One region of the Candidatus Pantoea multigeneris genome, then DNA from elsewhere that is predicted to be linked to it. Evidence: predicted binding sites of a transcription regulator. Region 1 holds the regulator's gene; each other region holds the start of a gene.
The links. The regulator PurR, encoded in region 1, represses purine synthesis genes. The targets are predictions, from matches to a motif close to CANGCAAACGTTTGCNTG.
Positions count from the first base shown of each region.

Region 2: the regulator PurR is predicted to act here: its motif matches at 2,549-2,566, upstream of carA (glutamine-hydrolyzing carbamoyl-phosphate synthase small subunit).
Region 3: the regulator PurR is predicted to act here: its motif matches at 4,182-4,199, upstream of pyrC (dihydroorotase).
Region 4: the regulator PurR is predicted to act here: its motif matches at 2,668-2,685, upstream of purM (phosphoribosylformylglycinamidine cyclo-ligase).

Region 1 covers NZ_VWXF01000001.1:59,654-65,772, reverse strand. The annotation lists gene cfa (cyclopropane fatty acyl phospholipid synthase) at 1-477, opposite strand, end outside; gene punC (purine nucleoside transporter PunC) at 785-1,987, opposite strand; gene punR (DNA-binding transcriptional activator PunR) at 2,096-3,010, shown strand; gene purR (HTH-type transcriptional repressor PurR) at 3,007-4,032, opposite strand; gene F3J40_RS00275 (C40 family peptidase) at 4,399-5,211, opposite strand; gene F3J40_RS00270 (Grx4 family monothiol glutaredoxin) at 5,577-5,909, shown strand; gene rnt (ribonuclease T) at 6,027-6,119, opposite strand, start outside.
Region 2 covers NZ_VWXF01000005.1:23,879-29,997, forward strand. The annotation lists gene carB (carbamoyl-phosphate synthase large subunit) at 1-1,164, opposite strand, end outside; gene carA (glutamine-hydrolyzing carbamoyl-phosphate synthase small subunit) at 1,178-2,326, opposite strand; gene dapB (4-hydroxy-tetrahydrodipicolinate reductase) at 2,796-3,611, opposite strand; gene F3J40_RS12850 (pentapeptide repeat-containing protein) at 3,864-4,898, shown strand; gene ispH (4-hydroxy-3-methylbut-2-enyl diphosphate reductase) at 4,945-5,895, opposite strand; gene fkpB (FKBP-type peptidyl-prolyl cis-trans isomerase) at 5,876-6,119, opposite strand, start outside.
Region 3 covers NZ_VWXF01000001.1:566,428-572,546, reverse strand. The annotation lists gene trhO (oxygen-dependent tRNA uridine(34) hydroxylase TrhO) at 1-642, shown strand, start outside; gene solA (N-methyl-L-tryptophan oxidase) at 703-1,821, opposite strand; gene bssS (biofilm formation regulator BssS) at 1,920-2,174, opposite strand; gene F3J40_RS02685 (hypothetical protein) at 2,358-2,627, opposite strand; gene dinI (DNA damage-inducible protein I) at 2,758-3,003, opposite strand; gene pyrC (dihydroorotase) at 3,069-4,115, opposite strand; gene F3J40_RS02670 (lipoprotein) at 4,723-5,286, opposite strand; gene grxB (glutaredoxin 2) at 5,385-6,032, opposite strand.
Region 4 covers NZ_VWXF01000001.1:1,092,182-1,098,300, forward strand. The annotation lists gene hda (DnaA inactivator Hda) at 1-452, opposite strand, end outside; gene uraA (uracil permease) at 539-1,822, opposite strand; gene upp (uracil phosphoribosyltransferase) at 1,901-2,527, opposite strand; gene purM (phosphoribosylformylglycinamidine cyclo-ligase) at 2,748-3,788, shown strand; gene purN (phosphoribosylglycinamide formyltransferase) at 3,785-4,423, shown strand; gene pstB (phosphate ABC transporter ATP-binding protein PstB) at 4,505-5,272, opposite strand; gene pstA (phosphate ABC transporter permease PstA) at 5,284-6,119, opposite strand, start outside.

The DNA.
Region 1 (6,119 bases):
GATCATGTCTAGCTTAGCGTGTTGTGCGTCTTCCAGCGTTTCTGCGCTATCCCAGTAACCGCAGGAATATTGCATGAAGCGATCGAGCATCAGTGTAAAGAGGTCATTACCTAAATCGTAATGCTCTTTTCCAACAATCCAGGCACGTTTTTTGGATTGCAGGTTAGTTAAGCGCGCAGCAGCGATGCGCAGGGTATCTTTAAAATGGCGCGGCAGTTGCTGATCCAGTTTATGTTTTAACACATGGTGAAAAAACATATCGAGGCGTTCGCACTCCCACCATCCGTCCATATAGCTTTCGCCAAGGCCTAGCGACCCTTCCTGTAATACCCGCTTGAAGAAATCAGGGTGTTTCACCTGAATATCCCAGGGACGCGTACCATTAATTTCAATATCTGCCTTGCTCAGTAATTCATGGGCAATACGAAACCAATGGTTCTCTTCGAGGCTCACTTCTTCTATACACGATGAACTCATAGCATCTCCATCACACCTGTCCGGTCTTACCTGAGAAAAAGAATAGTCAATTTCTCGAAGCTTGTGAGAAAACTCACGGAATATTCCGTTCGCTTGAAATCCGGCGTTTTACAGAGGATTGATTCTGTGAAATGTCGTCTGAAACTCAGGGTACTGAAAAAAAAGCACAAGCCATCACGGCGACAGTGTCGCGCGCAAATGTGTCACTCATGTTATTGTTTTGTTAAGAACTTAATGGCCCAAGCGAGTATATGCTCACCTGGGTCAATATTCAACGGATTAATGTTAGCGTGCTAACCAATCCGTATCAGGGGTTATCTTCGCAGGCAGGAGAGGAAGAAACAATGTCAGAACGTGCGTTTAGCGGGCGCTGCCAGAGGTAGCCGAATGCGGCGATAACCACCGTGGCCGTCATGACCCAGGTGGTGGTACTCAGTGCCTCAACCAGCCCTGCGGAGACAATCAAGCTGGCGATAAAACAGAGCCCAAGTTGCAGCGCGTTCTGTAGCGCCGCTGCTTTGCCACTGGCTTGTGGGAAAGGCATGAGTGCGCGCGTCACCACCAGCGGATAAATGGCACCGTTTGCCATCGCCATGCCGCAGAAAGGCAATAACAGTGCGGTCAGGCTATCACCCATCCATTTTCCTGCTGCCAGCAGCAGCAAAATACTGACCGCATAGATGACGAGCAGGCGCGGCAGTAACAGCTGATCCGGGAACCGGTTCAGAAGGGCGCGACAGCCAAAACCACCAATCAGAAAGGCAACCGTCTGCGGCAAATAGCTCAAGCCAATGGCGGCGGGACTTAAACCGAGGTCTGCGAGAATAAACGGGGAGCCCGTCAGCCACGCAAAGAAACTCGCTGAACAGGCAGAATAGATAACGACATTTCCGCTGTAGGTGCGGTTAGCCAGCAGCGCAAAAAATCCGGGCTGCTTTTCCGTTACGTTGCGTGCCACCGGCTTAGTGGTGATGCGCAACGTAGCCAGCATGAGCACCAGGGCGATAACCGCCAGCACGGCGAAGATAGCGCGCCAGTTAAAGTGATCGAGCAACCAGGCACCCAGCAGCGGGGCCAGCGCAGGAGAGAGCGCCACCAGCGGCATAATCGTGGCGAACACTTTACCGGTTTGTGACTGGTCATAACGGTCCACCACCAGTGCCTGCCAGCTGATCGCTGCCGCACAAACGCCTACCGCCTGAACAAAGCGCAGCACCAGCAACATCTCGCCGCTCTGTACCCACAGCATACCGGCACAGCCCAGCGCAAACAGACCCAGTCCCGCTAACAGTACCGGACGGCGGCCGAGGCGATCGGACAGCGGTCCCCATACCAACTGGGCGCAGGCGAATCCAGCCAGGAACAGGCTTAAGCTCGCGCTAATAATACCCGGCGTGGTACTCAGGCTGGTTTGCATGGCAGAAAACGCGGGGAGGTACATATCCGTTGCCAGAAAGCCCAGCATACTAAGCACGGCGAGATAGAGCATAAATCCTTTTGACGACAACATAACAGGCTCATGGTTAATTCACACAGGCGGCAAGTGTAAAAGAGTGCAGCCGGGAGTGTGAAACGTTAATATTTGCAGGTTGCTGTGAAAATAATTGAAGGCAAGCTTATGTGGTCAGAATATGCACTTGAAGTGGTGGACGCGGTCGCGCGCAATGGCAGTTTCAGTGCGGCGGCACAGGAATTACATCGCGTCCCCTCTGCCGTCAGCTATACGATCAGGCAGTTGGAAACCTGGCTGGCCGTACCGCTGTTCGAACGTCAGCACCGCGATGTTGTATTAACGCCAGCGGGTGCGCATTTTGTCTCAGAAGGTCGTGAGGTCATCAAAAAAATGCAAGCCACTCGCCGCCAGTGTCAGCAGCTAGCCAACGGCTGGAGAGGGCGCTTTACGGTGGCCGTGGACAGCATCGTCAAACCCCACCGCGTCAGGCAAATGGTGCTGGATTTCTATCGTGCTTTTCCAGATATGGAACTTGCCGTGCAGTATGAAGTATTTAACGGTGTCTGGGATGCCCTGGCTGATGGGCGTGCCGATGCGGCCATTGGTGCCACTCAGGCTGTTCCGGTAGGAGGGCGTTTTGCCTGGCGCGATATGGGCGCACTGAACTGGCGCTGTGTGGTCGCAACCGACCACCCGTTAACACAAGTGGCCGAACCTGATGAAGACGCGCTACGTGCGTGGCCGTCACTGGTGATTGAGGATACCTCACGCGCGCTGCCACGCCGTATGACCTGGACCCTGGATAACCAACGTCGCCTGGTGGCACCGGACTGGCAAACAGGCCTGGCCTGTACGCAAGCGGGATTGTGTGTGGCGATGACGCCGGGCCATCTGGCGCAGCCGCTGTTGCAGCAGGGACAGTTGCAGGAGCTGAAATTACCGCAGGCGTTTCCAGACAGCCCCTGTTTTGTCACCTGGGCCGAGCAAAGTGCGTCACCGGCGTTGGCATGGTTGCTGACGTATTTGGGTGACAGCCACACCCTGAATCAGGAGTGGCTGAGTGAAGACTGTCCGGATTAACGGCGATAATCGCGGAACGGTCCATCGGCGACGGAACGGCGTTCAATTAATGTCGGATTCACTTCAATGGTCTGAGAGTCTTCACGTTTACTGGTGATGCGATCCAACAGCATATCCAGCGCTTTTTCACCTAACTCAGATTTTGGCTGATGTACGGTAGTGAGCGCTGGCGTGTAATAACGCGCGTTGCGCAAATTATCATAGCCAATCACGGAGATATCCTGCGGCACGCGCAGCCCCAGCTCATCGGCGGCGCAAATTGCGCCCATTGCCATGGCATCTCCGCCGCAGAACACCGCCGTAGGGCGCTGTTTTTGTGCCAGAATCTGCTGCATGGCGAGATAGCCCGATTCGGTTTCGAAATCCCCTTGCACAATCCACTCATCACGGATCGCCACGCCTGCTTCCTGTAGTGCCTTAACAAACCCGGCATGACGACCACCCCCGGTGTTACGTGCCATCTGTCCAGGGATCGCGCCAATATCACGGTGGCCGCGTTCAATCAGATAGCGACCGACCATATAACCGCCCTGGAAGGCGTTATCTAATACGGTATCGGTGAAATCGCCCTGACATTCGCCCCAGTCCATCACCACCATAGGGATATTACGGTTCTCTTCCAGCATTTTCAGGAGATCGTCCGGGTATTCCGAACACATCACCAGCAGGCCGTCTACGCGCTTTTGCGCCATCATTGACAGGTAGGCGCGCTGCTTATTCAGGTCATTGTGTGCATTACCCAAAATAAGGGTATAGCCCTTGTCGAAGCAGTGTTTTTCAACGGCATCAATGATTTCCGCGAAGTAAGGTGCTTCGCTTGAGGTCGCTAACAGGCCCAACGTCTTGGTGTGATTCACCTTCAGGCTACGTGCGACCGCGCTTGGGGAGTAATGCAGCGCTTTAATGGCTTCCCATACTGCATTGCGGGTCTCTTCAGCCACAAAGCGTGTTTTATTGATGACGTGCGAAACGGTGGTGGTTGAGACGCCCGCGCGTTTTGCCACATCTTTAATTGTTGCCATGTAAACCGGACTCCAATGCTTATCCTAATGTATTGATAAACATAATGTTAAACGTTTGCGTGCGCAGGGTGAAATTTGCGGAAATCCAACTGCCTTTTGACCACTATTTTGCCGCCAGAGTGTGACTTGGCGTGGGTAGGGTGGGCGGTGAAAAAACGCTGTTGCGCAACGAAGAAGGGGATTCTAGCAAGACACAGCAAAGATGACGAGATTTTTACAAGCCGCCACACGAAGCGCTAAACCAGAGGGGGCGGTGACAGCGGGGCAACCGAGGGAATCATTCACTGATGCTGTATCTGAATGCGTAGTTATCGCAGGCAAAAAAAAAGCCTGAAGGTCATCTTCAGGCTTTTTTCTCCGCAACACTCAGCGAATGGTGGTTGGGGTCATCATGCGGCGAGCACCGACATAATGGCTCTGCCAGTAATCATTACTGAGTGCGCTGATCTGAATATCTTTGCCGGTACGGGGTGACTGAATAAATTTACCGTTACCCAAATACACGCCAACGTGATCGGCCGCCCCGCGATGCGCAATGCGGAAGAAGACCAAATCCCCTTTCTGTAGCATGTCACGCTTAATCGGCGCTGCGTCGCGCAAATGGTACATCTCATTCGCGGTACGCGGGAATTTGTAATTCACCAGATCTTTATAGGCATACCAGACCAGGCCGCTGCAATCAAAACCGGTATACGGCGAGGTGCCGCCCCACTGGTAAGGTTTGCCCAACTGGCCCATTAGCTTGTTCATGGCCGTTTCACGGGCTTTCTGATAGCGCTGGCGGTGAGCATTGCTCATTTTAATCGTGGCCAGTTCAGTCGCTTTACCACGCGCACCACGCTTATGGCCGTAATATTTAACCCGTGCAGACTTAAGCTCGGCTTTCTTTTTTAATGGGGTGTGTTTTGTCAGATGCGCGGCTTTTTTAACCGGTTCGTGATGCACTTTCTCAGGCGCGGCTTTTTTACTGCGCTTAAGTTTCAGCTTTTCCATGGTTGTGGTACGGGTTTTCTTACCCGAACTTTTCACCGGGCGTCGCTTGCGGCGTTCATCTTCACGCGCACTTTTCTTCTCTGCATTATGCAAGCTGGCGTTAACCGGCTTATGCGGAGAAGCACATGCAACGTTCAAAAAAACTTGAGTAAAAGCCAGTATGAAAAGCGTAATCAGTAAACGCATAGTCCGGTTACAGGTTAAGCTGCCACGCGATATTGGCCGCGACAAAGTTAGACAAATCTGATCCTTGATCAGCACCGAAGTAATTCTAATCCAGTTTTTTTCGAAAAGGTAAGGTCTTTTTTTATTTAATTCTTACAGAGTGTGATTGTCGGAAAAACACGCAATCTCAGTAGGTTATAGCACCACAATTATGACAAAGAATGAATGAATCACCCTAAAAAAGGTGTGGCGGATATCGACTCATGAAAAATTTGAATTAACACAGATGGCGATTTGCTTTAGGGAACGCAAAATCCGGTTTTCAGTCGTGCCTGGAAATCGCTACAATAAAGAAACACGAAGTAGGGAATTGAGAGAGACATTTTATGAGCACAATTGAAAAAATTCAGCAGCAGATCAGCGAAAACCCAATCCTGCTGTATATGAAAGGTTCGCCAAAACTGCCTAGCTGTGGTTTCTCCGCCCAGGCGGTTCAGGCGTTGTCTGCCTGTGGTGAGCGCTTCGCGTATGTTGATATTCTGCAGAACCCGGATATCCGTGCTGAGCTGCCACGTTATGCTAACTGGCCGACCTTCCCACAGCTGTGGGTTGACGGTGAGCTGGTTGGCGGCTGCGATATCATCGTGCAGATGTTCCAGGCCGGTGAATTGCAGCAGCTGATTAAAGAAACCGCAGAAAAGTTTAAAGAAGCTGAGTAATGCATCCAGGCTGACAATGCCGTGATGCTTGCCAGTTAAGATCATATTCAAACAGGGCTGCCATTTTCAGGAATGGCAGCCTTTTTTATGTGCCTGAATTTTGTGACGCCGTCACGATTACGCTTCTTCCGCGCTCTCAGTGTCTTCTTCCACCGCTAAAGGCAGCGGCCAGCCACCAAGGCGTTTCCAGCGATTGACCAGTTCACAGAA
Region 2 (6,119 bases), on a different contig from region 1:
GCCGATAGCCATAACTTCACCTACTGACTTCATCTGCGTCGTCAGACGGTCGTTGGCGCCAGCGAATTTTTCGAAGTTAAAGCGTGGAATCTTGGTCACGACATAGTCGATAGATGGCTCAAACGACGCTGGGGTCAGACCGCCAGTGATGTCGTTCATCAACTCATCCAGCGTAAAGCCAACCGCTAATTTAGCGGCCACTTTCGCAATCGGGAAGCCAGTCGCTTTAGAAGCCAGTGCAGAAGAGCGTGAAACGCGTGGGTTCATTTCAATAACGATCAGGCGACCATTTTCTGGGTTAACCGAGAACTGAACGTTGGAACCGCCGGTTTCGACACCGATTTCACGCAGTACCGCCAGCGAGGCGTTACGCATGATCTGGTACTCTTTGTCGGTCAGGGTCTGTGCAGGCGCAACGGTGATGGAGTCACCGGTGTGGATCCCCATCGCATCGAAGTTTTCGATCGAGCAGACGATGATGCAGTTGTCGTTTTTATCACGCACCACTTCCATCTCATACTCTTTCCAGCCAATCAGCGACTCATCAATCAGCAGCTCATTGGTTGGCGACAGGTCGAGGCCACGCTCACAGATCTCTTCAAACTCTTCGCGGTTATACGCGATACCGCCACCGGTGCCACCCATAGTGAAGGATGGGCGAATGATGCACGGGAAACCAACGTCTTCAGCGACTTTCAGCGCCTCTTCCATGGTGTGTGCGATACCTGAACGCGCGGTATCCAGACCGATGCTTTTCATTGCAACGTCGAAGCGACGACGGTCTTCTGCTTTATCGATAGCATCTGCGGTAGCACCGATCATGGTGACGCCGAACTCTTCCAGTACGCCCTGACGCTCTAATTCCAGCGCACAGTTCAGTGCTGTCTGCCCACCCATGGTTGGCAGAACAGCATCCGGGCGCTCTTTTTCGATGATTTTGCGCACCACTTCCCAGTGAATCGGCTCGATATAGGTCGCATCGGCCATGTTAGGGTCGGTCATGATGGTGGCTGGGTTGGAGTTCACCAGGATAACGCGGTAGCCCTCTTCACGCAGCGCTTTACACGCCTGAGCACCGGAGTAGTCGAACTCACAGGCCTGGCCGATAACAATCGGGCCAGCGCCAAGGATCAGGATGGATTTTAGGTCTGTACGTTTTGGCATCTTAGGCTCCTGATTACTTAGCGTTAGAACGGAAGGCTGCAATCAGCTCAATAAAGTGGTCAAACAGCGGTGCTGCATCGTGCGGACCCGGGCTGGCTTCAGGGTGGCCCTGGAAGCTGAACGCCGGTTTGTCGGTACGGTGAATACCCTGCACGGTTTTATCGAACAGCGAAATATGCGTCACGCGCAGGTTCGCTGGCAGGCTGTTTTCATCGACTGCGAAACCGTGGTTCTGTGCGGTGATCATCACCGTGTTGTTGTCCAGATCCTGTACCGGGTGGTTACCACCGTGGTGGCCCAGCTTCATCTTGACGGTTTTTGCACCGCTCGCCAGCGCTAATAACTGGTGACCGAGGCAGATACCGAAGACAGGAATATCCGTCTGCAGGAAAGACTGAATCGCGTTGATGGCATAATCACATGGCTCCGGGTCACCAGGGCCGTTGGACAGGAAAATACCGTCTGGATTGAGCTTCAGCACATCTTCAGCCGGGGTTTGCGCTGGCACTACCGTCAGGCGGCAGCCGCGATCCACCAGCATACGCAGGATGTTGCGTTTTGCGCCGTAATCATAGGCGACAACATGATAAGGCAGTTCAGCTGCGGTTTTGGCTGCTGGCAGGTCACCTTCCAGTGTCCAGCTGCCCTGCTGCCAGGCGTAAGTTTCCGCCGTGGTCACTTCTTTCGCCAGGTCCATCCCTTTCAGGCCAGGGAATGCCTGAGCCTGTTGCAGTGCCAGTGCGGCATCTGGGTTATCACCCGCGATGATGCAACCGTTCTGCGCCCCTTTTTCACGCAGCAGGCGCGTCAGCTTACGGGTATCGATATCCGCGATGCCGACGATGTTGTTACGTTCCAGATACGCTGACAGGCTCTCTTCGCTACGGAAGTTGCTGGCAATCAGTGGCAGGTCACGAATAACAAGGCCTTGTGCATGAATTTGGCTAGATTCTTCATCTGCGGCATTGGCGCCGACATTACCAATATGGGGATAAGTGAGAGTGACGATCTGGCGGGAATAGGAAGGATCAGTGAGGATTTCTTGATAACCGGTCATTGACGTGTTGAAAACGACCTCCCCCACTGCCGTTCCGGTTGCCCCGATGGCCCGACCGTGGAATTGGGTTCCGTCTTCCAGAACCAAGAGCGCTGACTTAATCAAAACATCCTCCAGGGAATAAACAGTCACATTAATTGCATATTAATTCATAACCACTGCCTGAATCAACGTCAAAAACGCCTGTTTAATCGATTTTTGGCAAATTGCGCGCATTCTAATGATCACCCCGCGGGTTGTCCAGTCAGAAGGGCATTTTTTTTGCTTGTTTTGGGGTTCAGAGTGCTAATAAGAGGAATACAGGGCAAAAACAGATAAAAAGTCAGTAAAAAAATCGTTTGCCTGGGTGTTAGATCTGAAAAAATGGACTAGCGAGCCAATTGTTTTGACCAAATGGTCAAAAATAATGTCCCTTGATGACAAAAAACCGATAAAACAACGAAAAACAGCAGTTAGACTAAAAAATCACATCGAAAAGTCTGTTTTTAAATAAAATTAAGGGCAATGATAACATTGCCCTTTTCAATCAATACATTACTGATTGAAACAACCACATCACGATGGTTCACAACACTCACAACATCGATAAATCCAGCACGTCACGCATATCAAACAAGCCAGATTTCTTATCTTTGAGCCATAACGCCGATTTCACAGCGCCAGTGGCGAACGTCATGCGACTGGAGGCCTTATGGGTGATTTCAACGCGCTCACCGACATCCGCAAACATCGCGGTGTGCTCCCCAACAATGTCACCCGCTCGCACTGTCGCGAAGCCGATGGTCTGTGCTTCACGTTCGCCGGTGTAACCTTCACGGGCATACACGGCATGCTCATCCAGCTTCCAGTTCATCGCATCCGCAATGGCTTCACCCATTGCCAGCGCTGTCCCCGAAGGAGCATCCACTTTATGACGATGGTGCGCTTCAATAATCTCGATGTCCGCGTAGTCACCCATCACTTTGGCGGCTTTCTCCAGCAGCTTGAGCACCAGGTTGACGCCAACGCTAAAGTTAGCCGCGAACACCACACCAATCTCTTCTGCAGCAGCACGGATAGCCGCTTTACCTGCCTCATCGAATCCGGTCGTACCGATAACGATGGCTTTCTGATGCTGGCGACACAGTTCCAGATACGCCAGGGTGCCTTCCGGGCGGGTAAAGTCGATCAAGACATCAAAGTCATCGATCACGCTGAGCAGGTCGTCCGTCAACGTGATACCGATATGTCCTACTCCTGCGAGTTCACCAGCATCGCTGCCGACTAACGTCGAACCGCTGCGTACCAGCGCTGCGCCTAATTCTGCGCCTTCTGCCTGTTGGGTGGCCTGAATCAAAAAGCGGCCCATTCGGCCCGATGCGCCCACAATGGCGATGCGGCTATTTTTCATAACTATTCATTCCTGAAGTCAAACTATGCATGCAAAGCGTACTCAGGTTAACCAGCAGTTAACGTGCACGCTACCCTTATAAATCGAAGATAAGAATTTTACGCCAGCCGGACGGGATTATCAGTAAAACAGATTGCCCGCATGCGAACTCTCCGCTGATTTCACTCACCCAATCTGGGCACAGCCAACCGGCTCGCGTTGATGAAACGGATAGCCGCAGGAGAACACTGCGGCATCTTGAGAGGACATTTTATGCCAGGTATCTATAACAATCTTTCTTACATGACACAGCAACCACACCCTGTTGGCGAGCAAGCTTTCCGCAGCCTACATGACTTAAAAACGAGTTTTGATACGCTGGATAATGCCAGTTTCCATATCCGATTTACCAATACCCCGCAGGATATCAAGATTGAACTGGCGCGCTGCGCGATTGACAGTAATGAAATGGCACTGCTGAACTATTTAATGGATTCACTGCCCACGGCAACCGTCATGCGCCAGCAAATTTTACCGCCAGGCACTAAGTTAACCGAAAAGGACCTGAGCAAAAGCGAACTTTCGGGGCTGCACCTGCCGCAAATGATGTTTGAGAAATGTAATTTTTCTCATTCGGCTATGAATAATAACCGGATGGTACGCGCGGAAATACAAGACTGTGATATGAGCCACTGCGCTTTGCAGGGCACGCAGTTGCTGGCCGCGATGCTATTCAACTGTAATCTGGATCACAGCGATCTTACCAATGCCAGCCTGGCAGGTGCACGATTGAAAAATTGCACGTTGCGTAACGCTGACCTGCGGTCCGCGAATCTTATGAATATGCAGTTGTTGGAAGTCTCGCTCTCCGCAACCCGGTTCGAGGGCGCAAAACTAGAGGGCAGTAGCGTCACGTTAAACGACGCCGAATTAAAACAGCATTTCGCCGGCCTTAAAGATTCACCTACAGCCCGTCACAATCTTGAGTCGATCCTCAACAGCGTTGCGTCTATTGACCGAAAATATCAACCACTTAAAGATTCTCTGTTCTGCCAGGTGTTGTCTCACAGCCCGGTGGCTCAAGGACAAAGCTATGCACTCGAAACGCCCGCCGACATTCATCTGGTAGCGGACATTTTCACTGAACATCCGGATAAAAAGCGTTTTATCAAAGAACAGAAAAAGGCTTTTCTTAATCTTTGTATATCCGCGTATCACCATAAAGATCCGGAGTTACTCCAGAAGGTGAGTGACCTGATGGCAATAGATCGCGTCGATGCAATCACCATTAAACCTCAAAAAAAGTGATTCAATATAAAAAAACCGATGCCTGGGCATCGGTTTTTTTATTGTGCTAAAGCTGCTTAACTTCTACTCGCAGCTCTTTTGGCACTTCAAAGACGATATTCTCTTCGCGGCCAATCAGCTCAATTGCCGCCTTGCCACCATACTCTTGCAGACGTTGAATCACTTGCTGCACCAGAATATCTGGCGCTGAAGCACCGGCCGTCACGCCGATAATCTCTTTGCCTTTCACCCACTCTTCCTGGATGTCGTCGGCAGAGTCAATCAGCTTAGCCAGCTTACCGGCACGCTGTGCCAGTTCCGCAAGACGATTCGAGTTGGAGGAGTTCTTCGAACCTACCACCAATACGACTTCTGCATCACGCGCCAGCACGCGAACCGCTTCCTGACGGTTGGTCGTTGCATAGCAAATATCATCTTTACGCGGACCGACAATCGCAGGGAAGCGCTGACGTAGTGCATCAATCACTTCGTAGGTATCATCTACTGACAGCGTCGTCTGAGTCATGAAGCAGAGATTGCTCTCATCTTTGACCTGTAATTTAAAGACATCTTCCGGGGATTCGACCAGATACATGCCGCCGTTGGCATTGTTGTACTGTCCCATGGTGCCTTCAACTTCCGGGTGTCCCGCGTGACCAATCAGGATCGCTTCAGTCCCTTTGCGGCTGGCACGCGCAACTTCCATGTGTACTTTAGTGACCAGAGGACAGGTCGCATCAAACAACATGGTCAGATTACGTGCCTTCGCTTCTGAGCGTACCGCCTGCGAAACGCCATGCGCGGAGAAGATCAGAATAGCGTCGTCCGGGACATCACTGATCTCTTCGATGAAGATCGCCCCACGCTCACGCAGACTGTTCACCACATAGCGGTTGTGCACCACTTCGTGGCGTACATAGATTGGCGCGCCATACATCTCCAGCGCGCGCTCTACAATACTAATGGCACGATCAACACCGGCACAGAAGCCGCGTGGATTAGCTAACAGAATTTGCATCGCTTGCCTCCAGCACCGGATCAATCTCCAGCACTTCGATGTCAAACTGCACCCGGTGCCCAGCCAGTGGATGGTTGAAGTCGACGGTGATCGAATCCCCCGACACTTCACGAATCACACCCGGCATTTCGCTTCCGCCTCTGCCGCTGAACAGCATGATGGCACCGACTTCTGGTTCACCCGCATCATTAAATTCACGACGGGAGAAGTACTGAATCAGATCC
Region 3 (6,119 bases), 510 kb from region 1:
GAAGTGAACGCCATGCTGGACGATCCCGATGCGGTGTTTGTCGATATGCGCAACCATTATGAATACGAAGTAGGGCGTTTCGATCAGGCGATGGAGATCCCGGCGGATACCTTCCGCGATCAGCTGCCGATGGCAGTGGATATGCTGCAAGAGCAGAAAGATAAAAAAATTGTCATGTACTGCACCGGCGGTATTCGCTGTGAGAAAGCCAGCGCATGGATGAAGCACAACGGTTTTGAAGATATCTACCATATTGAAGGTGGCATCATCGAGTATACGCGTCGTGCGCGTGAGCAGGGTTTACCGGTACGCTTCAAAGGCAAAAACTTTGTTTTTGATGAGCGTATGGGCGAGCGCATTTCTGATGATGTGCTGTCGCAGTGTCACCAGTGTGGCGAACCTTGTGATACGCATGTGAACTGCGTCAATGACGGCTGCCATTTGCTGTTTATTCAGTGTTCAAGCTGTGCAGAGAAGTATGAGAAGTGCTGTAGCCCACTGTGCATGGAAGAGGCAAAACTCTCGCCCGAAGAGCAGCGTACGCGCCGTGCGGGTCGTGAGAACGGCAATAAGATTTTTAATAAATCCCGTGGTCGTTTGAATATGACGTTGGCGATTCCGCTGCCGGATAGCGATAAATAAGGCCCGACCGTAGAGATAAAAAACCCATGCTGAGTCATGGGTTTTTTTACGGTGATGCGCTTAGGCTTTGAAGCGGTTGAGTGAAAATGCAGAGACATCCAGGGAGAACGGACGGTCTTGCGCGAATTCACTGCCCAGCTCCCCCAACACGCTGGCAAATTTGAAGCCATGGCCGCTGAGACCGGTGATGATCATACGGTTAGCATCATCCGGCAGCGTGTCGATGATAAAGTCTTCATCGGGGGAGATGTCATAACTACAGGCTTCGCCGTGCAGGCACACGCCTACGCCCGGCAAGAGCTGGCGCAGGAAGCTGAAGCAGTCACTGCCATCGGCGGCATAGCTACCGAAAGGTTTGCGGTCTGCGGCCGTTTGCATCACTTGCCCACCGTCATGGCGACCGACTTTCAGCGCATTATTATCCGCCGGGAAGCCGTAGAACTGGCTGCCGTCTGCCATTTCAACGGTAAAGCCGGGGAATTTGTTATTTTCACTGTAACGGCCGTCAGCCTGATACCACGCAAACACTTTGCGGGTTGGCGTTAAGGGCAGCCCCGGTACTAGGTCACCGACCCAGGTGCCTGCGGTGATCAGCAGTTTGCGTGCCTGATAGGTGCCATCAATAGTGGTGACCTGCTGGAGATCGCCAACGCGTTCAATAGCCGTAACCGGGCAATTAAATAGCTGCGCACAGCCCGCTTCCTGGGCTAAGCGCACCCAGCTGCGCACGGCAACTTCGGATTTTAAATAACCGGATTGCGGTTCGAAAACGCCAATATGACCATCCGGTACGTTAATTTGCGGCCAGCGCTGACGAACCTCTTCAGCGGTTAATATTTCAACATCCAGCTTGAAGTTCTGGGCGCTGTGAATGACGTTCTGAATAAATTCGGAGTTTTGCGGGGCAAGGTTGATGATGCCGCTGCGATGCATAACACGTTCACCGCAGAGTGTTTCCAGCTCATCCCACAGTTGCTGTGCGCGTAATACCATGCGGACGTAATGTTCACCTTCGCCGTAGGCGTGGCGGATCAGTCGTGTTTCACCGTGATGTGCGCCCTGGCTGTGTGGAGGATGGTTGCTGTCAGTCATCAATACCGAGAGTCCAGCCTGGGTGGCATAGTAGCCTGCTGCTGCGCCCACTGAGCCGCTGCCGACAATAATCAGATCATAAATCATTACGTCACCATGAGTGATAAATCAGAACTATCAGTAGCATATCAGATGGGACAGAGATGAAAAAGGCACCCGGTGGGGTGCCTCGTTGGCGGAAGGATTTAATGTTTTGACTGGTTTCTTTCGTAAATCTCTGCCGACTCTATTTTGGCAATCCCCGCTTCGAGAATGGAGATAAACTGCCGCGCAACATCGGTGGTGATCCAGTAAGTAGGTCCGACATCCGCTTCTTCTTCTTTCTGTTCCTGCGACGATATCGAGTGCAGGCGGAGCATCATGGCATCATAGCTGTCAACGGTACTGATATCCCAGCCCACCAGGGGATGGGTATGAATAACATTTTTGTTTCTATCCATTATAACCTCCTTATTACTCGTTAAACGAAGCGCTCGGTGAGGTTCAATGCAGCTTATTATCCACTAGCGAAATAATTATAACAGGAATCCAGCTTTAGATTACTAAAAACGTGCGCTGGTTATTTTACATACAATGAAAGTTTGCTCGCAGCCACATTTAATCGCCACGAGCAGGATAACTTTTTATAACGTGGGCACATCCGGGGCTGGGTGATGACGTTTTTCCAGCTCTGTTACCAACAGGGCGAACTGTTGCTGGAGTGCGGCATCATGTTTTTGGCTGGTGGATTCTAACGTCAGTTGGTGGATGAGCAGTTGGCTGGCGCGTTCATCAAGGCACCAGGCCAGACTGGAGAAGGCCGTTTCCATGACGGTTATTCTTCTTTGCTGATCGCTGATTAATGCCAGCAGCTCGCCAAAGGTCATTACTTCTTCTGCTTTTTCTGTTGTCATGATCGTCTCCTGTGCAACATGACCTGAGCGCGCAATCTTGCACGTTAAGCGTAGAAGCAGTTAGCTGCTCTGGCGAGCCGTTTAGAATAAAAAACCGGGCGGCGACGCCCGGAAAAACACGCAGTGGCGGTTAATCGGGGGCGAACCAGTCATCGGCACTTTCCCAGGTTTCCTGGAGCAGGTCGCTGACATGTTCACGATCTTCTTTGCTGGCACCAAGGACGCTAAGTTGGTTGCTGCTGGCATAACGGACAGAGACGCGATGGTCGCTTTCAGGGAACTGACGCAGTAAACGGCGTTCGAGTTCCTGGCTGAGTGCTTCCAGGGCTCCGGGGGGAAGAGGTTGGGTTTTGGCAACAGTAATTTCAACACGCATGTGGACTGCCTCCGTAAATGATGCTGTATATATTTACAGTATAAGATTTACGGAGGCAAGAGGGATTATGCTTTAATCTGCCAGTTCATGGTTTCACCGGCGAGGAATGGCACCACGGTTTCGTTACCGACGATAATGCTTTCCTGTACGGTCCATGGCTCACGCACCAGGGTGATGGTGCCTTCATTGAGCGGCAGGCCGTAGAAGCGCGGGCCGTTTTCAGAGCAGAACGCTTCAAAATGCTGTAGTGCATTCAGCTCTTCAAATACTGTGGCATACGCCGGCAGTGAGTTGAGTGCGCTGAATACTCCCGCACAGCCGCAGCCAGATTCTTTGGCGTGGCGCAGGTGTGGCGCGGTATCGGTACCGAGGAAGAAGCGTGGATTGCCGCTGGCAACCACGTCACGCAGTGCTTCCTGATGGACATTGCGTTTGAGGATTGGCAGGCAGTAGAGGTGTGGACGAATCCCACCGACCAGCATGTGGTTGCGGTTGAACATCAGGTGCTGTGGTGTGATGGTTGCACCGAGTTTCTCATTCCCTTCCGCAACGTACTGGGCCGCTTCTTTGGTGGTGATGTGTTCCATCACAACTTTCAGCTGTGGGAACTGGCGACGCAGCGGTTCCATGACCGTTTCAATGAAGCGAGCTTCACGGTCAAAGATGTCGATGTGAGCATCGGTGACTTCGCCATGTGTCAGTAACGGCATGCCAATTTGCTGCATCCGGTCCAGGACTTTCGCAATCGAGGCGATGTTGGTGACGCCGTGGCTGGAGTTGGTGGTGGCATGAGCAGGGTAGAGTTTCGCCGCAGTAAATACGCCTTCTTTGAAGCCGCGCTCAATTTCATCCGGGTCCAGTGAGTCTGTCAGGTAGCAGGTCATCAGTGGGGTGAAGCTGTGGCCTGCAGGCAGTGCGGCAAGGATACGATCGCGGTAGGCGATAGCGGCTGCAACACTGGAGACGGGAGGCACGAGGTTGGGCATAACGATAGCACGACCGTTTACCGCGCTGGTGTAAGGCAGAACAGCTTGCAGCATTTCACCATCACGCAGGTGAATGTGCCAGTCGTCAGGGCGGCGAATTGTGAGTTTTTGGGGTTGTGCTGTCATTGCAGAGTGCTCCGGCATTAAGGTAAACGTAATGGGCGTTTTGGCCGGGTACAAAGAATAAGGAATCAGGCAACCGTTTGCACCTGGTTTTTGCGTTTATGCAGCGAATGATGGGAATTTAGGCGCTGGGCTGGTGAGCCGCTGTGGATTTGGGTGGCAGGTCAGACAATGGGGGGTATGACTGCAAAGGAACATGCATCCTGCGATCCGCTGGCACATCCATGTGCCAGAGGCATTTGCTGTCATACCCCCCATCATCTTCCCAGAAGCAACAATGCGGCTGTCAGCAGCCCGTGCGGCTTGTCGCTTTGGGCACTGGATTTCAGACAATATTTTTCAGGCAAAACAACCGTATGGATTTCGGAGGGCAGGGTAATCGGAGCGAGCCACGTCGCAGCCCGATTGCCCTGACAGGCCGAGGTATCTCGATTTCACAGACGATTGTCTTGACCTTGATCTGCTTTACAGACAACACAACGCTACGGATTTCGGAGGGCAGGGTAATCGGAGCGAGCCACGTCGCAGCCCGATTGCCCTGACAGGCCGAGGTATCTCGGTTTCACAGACGATTGTCCTGACCTTGACCTTGACCTACACCACAACCCATTTAATCCGTCAGCGGAATAATCAGCTCGCCAGGCTTCACTTCCAGACCTTTCACCAGCTTCTTCGCCAGGGCTTCTTTCACGCCGCGATCGGCGCTTAACACATAGGCCGGCTTCTTATTGAAGTAATCTTTTAACGACTTCTCCAGATACGGCGTCAGCGCCTGTAATGCACCCGACATCTTCTCTGGCTGCACCTGAGCGTCAACAATCGTCATATCATGCAGGAAAATGGCACTCTGTTGCTGATCAAACACCGGCTGCGCTTTCAGCTTCAACTGCATGACGGCCTGCTGTGGCCCGAACAGGGAAGTCAGATTAATGGTCGCTTTGCCGGACACCGTCACGCGGTCAGGCTCTTCGCGGCCAATCTGGCTGGTCAAATCGGTCAGCACAATATGGGCATTCACCAGGCCAGAGACCCCGATATCCTTCTCCCAGTTATTGTGCTTTTGCAGCGCTTTATTCACGTCCTGCTCAGTAATGGTGTACTGCGTCAGCTGATTACAGCCACTCAACAACAGGGCAAAACTCAGGGCCAGCAAACTGGCAACAACCTTTTTCATGCACTCTCATCCTGAAGGAAAAGGCATAGCCTGCCTGAATGACCTGCTGGTGTCACCAGGATAGTTGAGAAACGCAGCGGGCATTTTTCAGCAAAATATTACTGTGCCACCGAGCTAAGCAGGTTTACCTGCGACTGCTTCGCCATATTATCGCGATAATCCAGGACGCGACTTGGCCAGTCAATCCCTGCCACCAGCGTCAACGCCCGCAACAATGGGAACAGATGAATATCATCTTCTGAAAGCTCACCGTTCACCGCGTTGGACTTCACGATCAGCTTATCAAGCTGCAACAGATCGTGACTGATATTCTTAATCAGACCGGCAGAGTGCTGCCGTAACTCGGCGAAATCGCCATAATTAGCCTGTTTTTTGCGGATAAAATAATCGCGTGCGGCGGGGGTGGCAAATTCAGCAAACGGCGCGGCTGCAATGCGCGGCAACAAAAGCTTATTACTGTAACTGTGAACGTGGCGCAGCCAATCCTCAATGGCGGGATTGCGCTTCCCGGTCAACAGCGGCTCACCATCGAGTTGATCGATAAACCGCACGATATCAAGACTCTCCGGCATCGCACTGCCATCCGCTTTTTGCAGAATCGGTGCCATCTTCTGTCCAATCAGCTGATGCGGTGTCTCCTCATCGTCATTCAACATCACCACCAACTCAACCGGTACATCCTTCAGGCCAAAAATCATGCGTGCTTTCACGCAATAAGGACAATGATCGTAAATGTAGAGCTTCACTGGATATCTCCTTGAAATGACGGGACAGCATCAACAGCCATCCGAGAAAAACCTGATAAAAGTATGGAAGAGAAGCAGAAACAGGGC
Region 4 (6,119 bases), 1.0 Mb from region 1:
TCAGGCAGCTGGAGATTGAGCTGGCGGGGAGGACGATCGCCGGTGATAAGCAGACGGGTATTGCCGGTTTCAAGAATGCGGTTATAGAGATCAAAAATCGCCATTTCCCAGGGCTCTTCTCCCGCAATGCATTCGATATTGTCGATGCAGACCAGAGCCAGTTGTTCCATGCCTTCCAGCACTTCAGGGACAAACCAGGTGCGCTTATCCAGCGGTACATAGCCTACGGCTGCGCCACGCGCCGACATTTCTGCACAGGCTGCGTGCAGCAGATGACTGCGCCCACCCCCTTCACGTGACCAGAAATAAAGGTAACTGCCGTGCGGCTGGTCCAGGGCACTTTTCAGCGATGCTAACAGCGACGGGTTATCCCCCGGCCAGAAGCTGGCGAAGGTTTCATCATCTGGTAAATAGAGCGGTAGTGACAGCTGTGCCGGCGTGTTCAGATGCACCTCAGTGGAAGACCTGGCAATAATCCCAGGTAGTCTAACACAAATCTTGCTGTTGACGAATCGGGCTTCCCTGCCCGCCGCTTCACTTAATGCTGTGAAGTTTCATCAGCATCCAGCACCACTTCTTCCGGACGCAGACGTGAAATCACATGGAAAATCAGGCTCAGCAATACGCCCACGATGGTCGCCAGTGCCATACCTTTCAGCTCGGCCGCGCCAATGTGGATTTTCGCGCCGCTGACGCCGATGATCAAAATGACCGCCGTCAGGATCAGGTTCTGTGCTTTGCTGTAATCAACTTTGGATTCGATCAGCACGCGAATACCGGACGCACCGATCACGCCGTACAGCAGCAGCGACACACCGCCCATCACCGGCACAGGAATTGCCTGAATGATCGCCGCCAGCTTACCGATGCACGACAGCAGGATAGCGATAATCGCCGCGCCACCAATCACCCAGGTACTGTAGACACGGGTAATCGCCATCACGCCAATGTTTTCGCCGTAGGTGGTATTCGGGGTGGAACCGAAGAAACCGGAGATCACGGTCGACAAACCATTAGCAAACATCGAACGGTGCAGGCCTGGGTCACGAATCAGGTCTTTCTTGACAATGTTTGCCGTCACCACCAGGTGGCCGACGTGTTCTGCAATCACCACCAGCGCGGCAGGTAAAATCGTCAGCATTGCCGCCCACTCAAAACGCGGGGTGTAGAACGTCGGTAGCGCGAACCAGTGCGCACTTTCCACGCCGCTCCAGTCAACCACGCCCAGCGCAGCGGCCAGCACATAGCCTGACACCACACCAATCAGGATCGGGATAATCGCGAGGAAACCACGGAACAGTACCGAACCGAACACGGTAACGCCAAGGGTAACCAGTGAGATGAGAATGGTTTTGCTGTCTGCGCTGGTGCCTTCGGCGGGCAGTAATCCTGCCATGTTCGCCGCTACGCCCGCCAGCTCCAGACCAATAACCGCGACGATAGCCCCCATCACCGCCGGTGGGAACATCACATCCAGCCAGCCGGTGCCGGCCTTTTTCACGATCAGCGCCACCAGGCAGAAAATCACGCCACAGAGAATAAAGCCGCCGAGTGCCACTTCATAGCCTAATGGCAACAGCAGCAGCACCGGGGAGATAAATGCAAAGCTGGAGCCCAGATAGGCAGGGATTTTACCTTTACAGATAAACAGGTAAATCAGCGTACCGATACCGTTGAACAGCAGCACGGTGGCCGGGTTGATGTGGAACAGAATCGGCACCAACACCGTCGCGCCGAACATCGCGAACAGATGTTGCAGGCTGAGTGGTATGGTTTGTAACAGCGGTGGGCGCTCACTGACGCCAATCGCACGACGAGTCATTTATTATCCCCTTAAGTGGTGTCATTCCTGTCAGACATAAAAAAGCCGACTCTCCGGTCGGCTCTGCGATAATTTTATTTATTTGGTACCGAAAATCTTGTCACCCGCGTCGCCCAGACCGGGGATGATGTAACCTTTGTCGTTCAGGCCCTGATCGACCGAAGCGGTGTACAGCTCCACGTCCGGGTGTGCTTTTTCCAGGGCGGCAATCCCTTCCGGCGCGGCAACCAGCACCAGCACTTTGATCGAGGTACAGCCGGCTTTTTTCAGCAGGTCAATGGTTGCGATCATTGAGCCACCGGTTGCCAGCATCGGGTCAACCACCAGCGCCAGACGCTCTTCAATATTAGAAGCCAGCTTCTGGAAATAAGGTACTGGCTCCAGCGTCTCTTCGTCGCGGTAGATACCCACCACACTGATACGCGCGCTTGGTACATGCTCCAGCACGCCTTCCATCATGCCCAGACCTGCACGCAGAATGGGCACTACGGTGATTTTTTTACCTTTGATCTGCTCAACGGCAACCGGGCCATTCCAGCCCTCAATAGTAACCTTCTCAGTTTCGAGATCGGCCGTGGCTTCATAGGTCAACAGGCTGCCTACTTCCGACGCCAGTTCGCGGAAGCGTTTGGTACTGATATCCTGCTCACGCATCAAGCCCAGTTTATGTTTGACCAGCGGGTGTTTGACTTCCACGATCTTCATTGGTGTTCTCCCGGAAAATGAGTTGAGCTAAAAAAAAATCGCCGGATTATACCGCTTTTTTTTCACTGCACAACCAGACTTGAATCAACTATAGATTTTTTTTTCCTGTTAGTGAAAATCCTGTCAGACGCAATTCGGGACTCGCAAACGTTTGCCTGCGCTGATAGAATTGCCGCGCTTTATGTTAACCACCAACCGCAACTCGCGTGGGGATTCCGCAGTGACCGACAAGACCTCTCTCAGCTACAAAGACGCCGGCGTTGATATTGATGCTGGTAACGCTCTGGTTGACCGTATTAAAGGCGTAGTGAAAAAGACCCGCCGCCCGGAAGTAATGGGTGGACTGGGCGGTTTCGGTGCGCTTTGTGCGCTGCCGCAAAAATACCGTGAACCTGTGCTGGTCTCCGGCACCGACGGCGTTGGCACCAAGCTGCGCCTGGCGATGGATCTGAAACGCCATGATGCTATTGGTATCGATTTAGTCGCTATGTGCGTCAACGATCTGGTGGTACAGGGCGCTGAGCCGCTGTTTTTCCTCGATTACTATGCCACTGGCAAACTGGACGTAGACACTGCATCCAGCGTGATCAGCGGTATCGCTGAAGGCTGCCTGCAGTCAGGTTGTGCACTGGTTGGCGGTGAAACCGCAGAGATGCCAGGCATGTACCACGGCGAAGACTACGACGTTGCTGGTTTCTGTGTCGGCGTGGTGGAAAAATCCGAGATCATTGATGGCTCCAAAGTGAAAGATGGCGACGTGCTGATTGCGCTGGGTTCCAGCGGCCCGCACTCCAACGGCTATTCACTGGTGCGTAAAATTCTCGAAGTCAGCCAGACTGACCCACAGACCAAACAGCTGGAAGGTAAGCCACTGGCAGACCACCTGCTGGAACCGACTCGCATCTACGTGAAAAACATACTGAGCCTGATTGAACAAGTTGATGTTCACGCGATTGCTCACCTGACCGGTGGCGGCTTCTGGGAAAACATCCCACGCGTGCTGCCAGACAACACGCAGGCAGTGATTGACGAGAAGAGCTGGGAATGGCCAGCCGTGTTCAGCTGGTTGCAGCAGGCAGGCAACGTTAGCCGTCACGAGATGTACCGCACCTTTAACTGTGGCGTGGGTATGTTGATTGCCCTGGACGCAGCAGAAGCAGATAAAGCGGTTGAACTGATGGCCGCTGCGGGCGAAAAAGCCTGGAAAATTGGCGTAATCAAAGCGTCTGATGCTGAAGAGCGTGTGGTAATTAACGCATGAAACGGATTGTCGTCCTGATTTCCGGCAGTGGTAGTAACCTGCAGGCAATCATCGACGCCTGTGCTCAACAGCGCATTAACGGCAGCGTTGCTGCCGTTTTCAGTAACAAAGCAGGCGCTTACGGTCTGGAGCGCGCGCGTGCGGCGAATATTCCCGCCCACGCACTCAGCCCGAAAGCGTTTGCCGATCGTTATGCGTTTGATCACGCGCTGATGGATCAGATCGATCAGTACCAGCCCGATCTGATCGTGCTGGCCGGTTATATGCGTATTCTCAGCCCCGCGTTTGTTCAGCACTATCTGGGCCGGATGTTAAACATCCACCCCTCCCTGCTGCCTAAGTATCCCGGATTACATACCCATCGCCAGGCCATTGAGAATGGTGATGCGGAGCACGGCACGACCGTGCATTTTGTCACCGAGGAGCTGGATGGCGGGCCGGTGGTCTTACAAGCCCGCGTCCCGGTATTTGCTGAAGATAGTGAGGAAGAGCTGATTGCGCGTGTGTTACATCAGGAGCATGCCATCTATCCGCTGGCTGTTAACTGGTTTACCACCGGTCGCCTCAGTATGCAGAACCAGCAAGCCTGGCTTGATGGTGCTCAACTCCCTGCACAAGGCTACGCGCACGAATAAAAGCCCGTTTGATGTTGTTCTGGCTGTCATCGGGCCATAACCTGATGACAGTTCAGACATTCCCCTGTTTATGCCTGCCAATCAACCATAGCGCCCGGTAATATAGTCTTCCGTGCGTCGCACTTTGGGCGAAGTGAAAATACGATCGGTCTCGCCAAACTCCACCAGCGCACCATTGTGCATAAACGCCGTGTAATCAGAGACACGCGATGCCTGCTGCATGTTGTGCGTCACCAGCACCAGGGTGAAATGCTGCTTCAGCGAGTGCATCAGCTCTTCGATCACCAGCGTAGAGATCGGGTCCAGCGCCGAGGTCGGTTCATCTAATAACAGCACTTCTGGCTCAATGGCGATCGCGCGGGCAATCACCAAGCGCTGCTGCTGGCCGCTGGAGAGCGTCAGGGCATTCTGTCCGAGGTGATCTTTCACCTCTCCCCATAACGCTGCCGCACGTAACGCACGCTCACAGGCTTCGTTTAACACGCGCCTGTCGCGTACGCCCTGCAACCGCAGACCATAAATCACATTCTCATAGATTGATTTCGGAAACGGGTTAGGACGCTGGAACACCATCCCCACACGACGGCGCAGGGCAGAAAGATCCTGCTGCCCGTGCAACACAGACTCCTGCTCCAGCAAAATCTCACCGCTGATACGGCAGTTATCGATGACGTCATTCATGCGGTTGAAACAACGCAGCAGCGTAGATTTGCCGCAGCCCGAAGGGCCAATCAGCGCGGTGATCTGCTGCCGGGGAATGTGCAGATTAATATTATGTAGAGCCTGACGTTCGCCATACCACAGCGATAACTGATCAACGGTCAGAGCAACATCAAAATCGGGCGTCATAAGCAGGCCTGTTAATGAACCAGTAAACGGTAGCGCTCACGCAGACGATGGCGTAACGCCATGGCCAACAGGTTAAGCGATAAAATAATCATCACCAGCAGCAGAGCCGTGGCATACACCAGCGGGCGATCGGCTTCAACGTTCGGGCTCTGGAACGCCAGATCGTAAATCTGGAAACCGAGGTGCATAAACTTGCGATCGAGATGCAGATAGGGGAACACGGCATCTACCGGTAGCTCGGGTGCCATCTTCACCACGCCCACCAACATCAGCGGCGCGGTTTCTCCCGCTGCGCGTGCCACGGCCAGAATCAAACCGGTTAACATCGCAGGCACTGCCAGCGGCAGGACCACGCGCCACAAGGTTTCCCACTGCGTTGCGCCCAACGCCAGTGAGCCCTGGCGCAAGGTTTCAGGAATGCGTGACAACCCCTCTTCTGTGGCGACAATCACCACCGGCAGGGTTAATAATGCCAGCGTCAGCGAAGCCCAGAGCAAACCGGGTGTCCCAAAGGTCGGGCCGGGTAGCGCCTGCGCATAGAACAATTGGTCAATCGTGCCGCCCACCAGCCAGATAAAGAATCCGAGGCCAAACACGCCATAGACAATCGACGGTACGCCCGCCAGGTTCACCACCGCAATGCGCACCATGCGCGTCAGCGCGTTGCGCCCGGCATACTCATGCAACCACACGGCTGCAATCACCCCTAATGGCATCACAATGACCGACATCAACAGCACCATCAGCACCGTGCCAAAAATGGCCGGGAACACGCTGCCCTCACTGCCGCCATCGGCCGGGGAATCACTGACAAAATGCCACATCTGTTGCAGCGTATGCTGGATTT